2 regions of the Salipaludibacillus sp. CF4.18 genome follow, and region 2 is predicted to be linked to the other one. Evidence: riboswitches for the same ligand, from Rfam matches in the RefSeq annotation. Region 2 holds a riboswitch; the other holds the start of a gene.
What was found. A riboswitch is a leader RNA that binds a small molecule or an ion and turns the genes downstream of it on or off. The one in region 2 is predicted to bind lysine.
Positions count from the first base shown of each region.

Region 1: it holds a riboswitch for lysine, as region 2 does, so the genes downstream of both, ACHABW_RS14405 (Na+/H+ antiporter NhaC family protein) here and lysA (diaminopimelate decarboxylase) in region 2, are expected to answer to the same signal.

Region 1 is NZ_JBIMEV010000023.1:35,882-39,512, reverse strand. Features, by position in the region: gene ACHABW_RS14405 (Na+/H+ antiporter NhaC family protein) at 131-1,693, opposite strand; lysine riboswitch at 1,832-2,010, opposite strand; gene yunB (sporulation protein YunB) at 2,095-2,916, opposite strand; gene ACHABW_RS14395 (dihydrofolate reductase) at 3,091-3,576, opposite strand; gene ACHABW_RS14390 (thymidylate synthase) at 3,573-3,631, opposite strand, start outside.
Region 2 is NZ_JBIMEV010000006.1:646-4,276, reverse strand. Features, by position in the region: gene sigF (RNA polymerase sporulation sigma factor SigF) at 1-173, shown strand, start outside; gene ACHABW_RS05865 (spore germination protein) at 254-1,744, shown strand; lysine riboswitch at 1,802-1,978, shown strand; gene lysA (diaminopimelate decarboxylase) at 2,091-3,431, shown strand; gene ACHABW_RS05855 (peptidylprolyl isomerase) at 3,550-3,631, shown strand, end outside.

The DNA.
Region 1 (3,631 bases), on a different contig from region 2:
AGTTTAATCGATAAGAAAAATAGCTCCAAACCCTTACATGGAAAGAAAAACGCTTAGCATCTTTTATTAACTTACTTAACTAAAAAAACGACGAGTAGAATACTCGCCGTTTTTTGCGTTAATATAAGATTTATACTTCTTGATACACAGAGCTGTTCACTAGTACTTTTAGAATGAAAATTGTTAATGCAAACAGTGCAAACCCGACAAGTAATCCAATCCAAACACTGCCGGAAAAACCGAGAGCCAAGAAGGATAATGTTGCGATAACACCCACTATTAGGGCATAAGGTAATTGTGTCATGACATGATCAATATGGTGGCTTCCTGCTCCTGTAGACGAAAGTATTGTCGTGTCGGAAATCGGAGAGCAATGATCACCGAAAATTGCTCCTGCCAATACTGCTGCTAAAACAGGAAGCATTAAATTAATGTCTGTTACTGCAGCAATATCACCTGCAATCGGTAGCATAATTCCAAACGTTCCCCATGAAGTACCAGTACTAAATGCCATAAATGCAGCAATGATGAACAATAGAGCTGGTAAGTAGCCTAATTGAATATGCTCATCAACTAGTCCGGCTAAATATTCCCCTGTACCCAAAGCTCCAATAATTTCAATAATCGTCCATGCAAAAATTAAAATATATATTGCGGGAAGCATCGATTTTATTCCTGCTCCTAAACCAACCCCTAAAATCTTAACTGGTAGACGACGTGAAAAAGAAATTCCTATTGCGACAATTAAACTTATGATCCCACCATACAAAAGAGAAGCTGCAACATCTGTATTTTCAAACGTTGCCAGCAATGTAACAGAGCCTTCCGTTGCTTGGATTCCTGTTAAAATCATCGACAGGATAGTTGCAACAATTAATACAGCAATTGGCCAGATTAAGTCTCCAACGTTCCCCTTTACAGCTGGTTTCATTTGATCACTTTCACCAGGTGCTGGTCCTTTTTTAGTATCTACTAACTCACCTGTATTGATCGCACGGTTTTCATGAGTTCGCATGAGACCAATGTCCAATTTAAAATATGCAACTGCAAGCACAAATAAGATGGCAAATATCGCGTAAAAATTCATCGGTGCGATAAATAGGAACGCCTGTAACGCCTCGTATTGAGTCACACCGTGTGTTACAAGAATTCCGCCAATGATCGTGATAATGTACGCACCCCAACTCGACAGTGGAGAAATAACACACATAGGTGCTGCAGTCGAATCAACGATATACGCTAATTTTGCCCGAGAGATATTATGCCTGTCCGTAAAAGGACGACTAACATTTCCGACCGTTAAACTATTGAAATAGTCATCAATAAATATAATAATTCCAAGAAAGGCTGATACAAATTGTGCTCCAATACGTGATTTAACTTTTGTTAGAGCCCATTCCCCAAATGCTTGACTCCCGCCTGTGATGGTAATGAGAGAAGCAATCATCCCCAATAATAGCAAAAATAAAATGATATAAAATTCCCATGAATTGATTGCCCCATCCACAATAAATATTCCAGAAACAATGGATGCTATTTGAGAAATAGAGTCGATGATCATTGACTCTCCTTGATTTACCATCAAGGCACCAACAATAATTCCTACCCCTAAAGAAACAAGTACTCTTTTCGTAATAATGACCATTAAAAGCGCTAAAATTGGGGGTACAATTGATAAAATTCCAAGTTCCATACTTTTCTCCTCCTGTAAAAATAAAATGACTGATTATAACACCTTAACTTTAGACTGTACTGTTAGCTCTAACTAAAAAAAGCAGCAAAGGAAAAATCCCTTGCCACTTCAATATGAAGTTAAGACGAATCTCCAACACAGTTCAGTAGTTCTCCACTATTAACAGATAGTGACAGTGTAATATTTATTGAATATTACCCCAGCTGTTGCATCGTAGGACACGATCACAATGCTTCGGCAATGTTTCCTTTCAAAGACTTTCCTCGTTGTCCTAACTCCAGTCTCCTAGTAATAAACTTTGCGCCTCTACCTCACCGATTGATGAGGTCTACTTTAATATTCAATTTTTTTAAGCCTGAATTATTATACCAAACGTATCACTTATTTTCAACAATAACTCACTAGTTATTTGTTTCCAAATCTAAATCATCCAGTCCATCAGGTCTTTGAATCACAGCTGGAGTCATTCCTCCGGTGCCAGTGCCACTTTCACCACCATAAAACTCTGGAACTTCCCCTGGAATCAAGATCATTCCAACCGGGATAGAAGTTTTCACAACTTCCGTAGCTGTAGCAAATGGAATCACTATTTGTACGTCCGCTTCAATTTCCACTGATATACTCATATAGGTATTATTAATCCCAACATCTAAAATATTTTCTTTTAAATTGGACTTCACAGCCCCTATTGCTGATAACCGCACAGGAATTCGAGGCCCCAAGTGAGCTAACAGTGCATTGTTTGTAGCTTGCCCAAGCGGAATCATATGAATGATTCCATCTTCAGAAAAAACCGCTCCCTCTCCATTAACGTCAACATCCTTTGGAAATCTATTATCTTTTGAACGCCCATGTTCTATGTCGTTTAAATAATTTTGTACACTTTCCGTGGTCTCCTGCAATACCCGATTATAGATGACAGAATTAAACTGAACAGAAGTAACCTCACCCTCTTCATTTTTTTCTAATTCTACTAAATCATCCATATCCGTATTATCAAGAAATTGACCAGAAACAGCATCATTAATAGCTAAGGTACCAATCCTTTGCGTCTCAGTCTTCGCAATAGCAATAAGAGTCGGTCTAACACCCGCGTCAATGATGCCTAAGCCGGTGAGTGTTAGCATAATAAATATAATAGACGAAATCATAAAAACGTAACGGAAAGGAAGAGGTCCTTTCTTCTTTCGGCTTTTTGGCCGAACGGTGCGAAATGTCTTCATTGTGATTCCCCCTTCAGCACATACATATGCTAGAAAAGGCAAAGATTGTACCAACAATAACTGTGAAGTAGTATTTATTTTTCATTAGGCTTTGTTACACATTGAATGTTGTTTTTAAAGTAGATAAGGCTTCTCATTAAAATACGATGGACTAATGAGCCCACCGTAAAATAATTAATTCTTTCGTTCATATGTAAGGAAGGTATGAGCATGGGAATTCCTCTCATCCACCTTGCCTTTTTTTGAGGCCACAACTTCCCATTGGCCATCGTCAATGGCCGGAAAAAATGTATCCCCTTCAAATGATTCATGTATTTCCGTAATATATAATCGGTCGGCTAGTGGCAACAGCTGTTCATAAATCGTTGCACCACCAATGACAAAAAATTCTTCCTCATCTTTTACAAGCTTATCCATTTCAGAAAAATTATTAATGACTTCAACTCCTTCTGCCGAAAAGTCATTATTTCTCGTCAACACTATATTTCTGCGTTTTGGTAAAGGTCGTCCAATAGACTCGAATGTTTTTCTTCCCATTACAATTGAATGTCCGTTGGTTGTCTGTTTAAAGAATTGTAAATCACCGGGCAGATGCCAGGGCATCTGCCCATCTTTTCCGATTACGTTATTTTCACTCATCGCCGCAATCATGGAGATCATACAGATACCTCCCCTTTAATATGTGGATGAGGATCGTATCCTTCAAGCACGAAAT
Region 2 (3,631 bases):
TTAAAGAAGAAGTGGAAAAATTGTCGGAACGCGAAAAACTAATTATTTTTTTACGTTATTATAAAGATCAGACGCAATCTCAAGTGGCTACTAGATTGGGAATTTCACAGGTTCAAGTATCACGGCTGGAGAAAAAAATATTACTACAATTAAAGGAACAACTCAACGAATAAAGTTGAGTTGTTTTTTTTGTATTGATTCTTCCTTATTCACTCATACTATGTGTGATCACAATAGAAAGGGGACTTTTAATATGGGTGAATCACAAAAAGAAACAGATAAAAAGCCCAAAATATCACCTAACATTCTTGTTAATGAAGCGGAAATTACAAGAAGAGTTGGAATCGGAAAAAGCTTTGATGTAGACGTTAGAAAATTACATATATTAGATAAGGACGTTCAGATTTATTTTACAAATGGATTATGTGATATTGACTACGTAATTGAAATACTCAAAGAATTAATGTTTCTTGACACGACTCACTCTAAAAAACTAGATGCTCGTAAAGAAATTCAGAATCATTTGGCACATGTTCAAGTTAAAATGACTGAAATTCTGGAAGACGCTATAAAAGAGATGCTTTCAGGCCTGGTGTTCATCTTAATAGAAGGTGAATCAGAAGCAATCATAGTCGATGTGAGGAGCTATCCTGGTCGAGGACCAGAGGAACCAGATCTAGAGAGAGTAATAAGAGGGAGTCGTGATGGATTTACAGAAAATATTATCGAAAACACAGCTTTGACACGAAGAAGGATTCGTGATGAAAGACTTAGAAATGAAATGACCCAGGTAGGCAAAAGGTCAAAAACAGATATTTGTATTACTTACATCGAGGGGATAGTCGATCCAAAATTGGTAGAAGTAATTAAAAAAGAATTAGATGGAATTGATATAGACGGCTTAACAATGGCAGATAAAATGGTCGAGGAATTTCTAGTAAAACAAGGCTGGAATCCCTTTCCGATGGTTAGATATACAGAGAGACCAGATGTAGCGGCAACCCATTTATTTGAAGGTCATGTCATTTTGTTTGTAGACACTTCTCCCAGTGTGATCATTCTGCCAACAACATTATTTCATCATGTACAGCATGCAGAAGAATATAGACAAGCACCTTTGGTTGGGTCCTTTATGAGGTGGATACGTTTTGCAGGGATTTTGTTTTCCTTATTCATTTTGCCTTTTTGGTTATTAGTAGTTAAAGATCCCGGTCTATTACCTGCTAACCTTGAATTTATAGGACCAAATGAAGTGAACGGAAATATACCTATATTTGGACAAATATTATTTGCAGAATTAGGAATCGAACTGTTAAGAATGGCAGCGATTCATACCCCAACCGCGATGGCTACTGCATTAGGTCTTGTCGCTGCCCTGTTAATTGGTGACATTGCCATTCAAGTTGGACTATTTGTCCCAGAAGTAATTCTGTACGTAGCAGTAGCTGCTATAGGCATCTTTGCCACACCTAGTCATGAGCTGGGGGTAGCAATAAAATTACTTCGATTAGGTTTAATACTTGCAGTAGGTTTTTTCGGTGTCCCGGGACTTGTTATCTCCTGTGTGATTTCACTCGCATATTTAGCCGGAAGAAAAGCGTTAAATGCGCCATATTTGTGGCCATTTTTACCGCTTTATCCTAAAGCTGCAATAGATATTTTTATACGTCAAGCAGTTCCGCTTAAACGGATAAGACCTAGCGTTGTCCATCCAGTCGATTCAATAAAGCAGAGAAAAACGTAAAGTTGTTGCGTGAATAATTTAACTATGCTATTGTTTAACAAAATGAATAAAAACTTGTAATTAGGTAGAGGTGCAATCTCGAAAAAGTATACTGTTGGAGCTTCAGGACAGCTATGAAAACAGAGGAAAGGTCGAATTGCCGAAGCAGCTATGTTTCCTTGACTTAGCTTGCTGGGGTATAGTTGAATAAACTATGCACTGTCACTGCGTTTGTAGTGGAGCACTATCCTATTGGAAACCGATGGACTAATCGAAAACCAAGAGGAATGGATGTGTTTCGCATTCATTCTTTTTTTTATTCATATATAAAAGAACCGAGAGGGTTTGCTGATAAGGAGTGATATAGATGGGTTTTTATGGTACTAGTAGTGTCAACCAAGAAGGTCATTTGACAATTGGCGGGGTAGATGCCACTACCCTTGCGGAAACATATGGTACACCACTATTTGTATACGATGTGAAAGATATTCGAAATAGAGCACATGAGTTTCAGGAAGCATTTATAAATCAAGGTGTAAATTATCAAATAGCATATGCTAGTAAAGCGTTCAGCTGCATAGCGATGGTCGAATTGGCCGATGAATTGGGCTTAAGTTTGGATGTCTGTTCAAGTGGTGAGCTCTACACAGCATTGCAGGCAGGCTTCCCTGTAGACAGAATCCATTTTCACGGAAATAACAAGACGCCGGATGAGCTGGAAATGGCAGTGAAGGAAAAAATTGGCTGTATTGTTGTGGATAATTTCACAGAATTGGCATGGTTAATGGCGATAACAGAAACAAACAAAACGAAGATGGATGTTTTGATCAGAATTACTCCAGGTGTCGAAGCCCATACACATGAATATATTTCAACCGGTCAAGAAGATTCTAAATTTGGCTTTGATTTAAACAGTGGGCAAGCGAAGAAAGCTATAAAAATGATATTATCTCATTCCTTTTTAACTTTACAGGGTGTACATTCCCATATAGGTTCACAAATTTTTAAAGCGGAAGGATTCCAGGAAGCTGTGAAAGAAATTTACCGTTCTTTAGCTGCTTGGAAAGAAACATTAGATTATTATCCAAATGTACTTAATTTAGGTGGTGGTTTTGGGATTCGATACGGTGACCAGGATCACCCTCTTCCTCTCCATGTTTATATTGATTATATGGTTGACAAAGCCAAAGAAGAAGCAGCGAAATTAGACATGCCAGTACCGGAAATTTGGATTGAGCCAGGTCGTGCTTTGGTTGGAGAAGCAGGTACAACGCTTTACAGTATAGGAAGTAGAAAAGACATCCCCGACATTCGCACCTATATTTCAGTTGATGGCGGGATGACTGATAATATTCGCCCGGCACTCTATCAGGCTGAATATGAAGCGGTTCTTGCAAATAAAGCTAACGAAGAAAATACAGAGGTTGTCAGTATTGCCGGTAAGTGCTGTGAAAGTGGAGACATGCTTATCTGGGATATTTCCTTGCCACAGACTACACAGGGGGATATTTTAGCGGTATTTTCAACAGGTGCATACGGTTATTCCATGGCAAATAATTATAATCGCATATTACGTCCAGCGGTAGTTTTTGTTGAAAACGGAGAGCATGAATGTGTTATAGAACGAGAATCATTAGAAGACCTTGTTCGGCATGAACGTCGTTATAGTGCTGTGAAGGGACAGAATCGGGTAGAAGGTACGGTATAAAAAATAGTTTAATAACGTAGAGGAAACTAGATAAAATGCTATCTAGTTTCTTTCTGTATTTAACTAGTGTAAAATAAAGAATGTGTACATAATTAAAAATACTATGGAGGTTTTAGATATGAAAAAAGGTGAAATTACGTTTGAAAATGGAGAAAAAGTAGTGATTGAATTTTATCCCGACGAAGCACCAGGTACGGTTG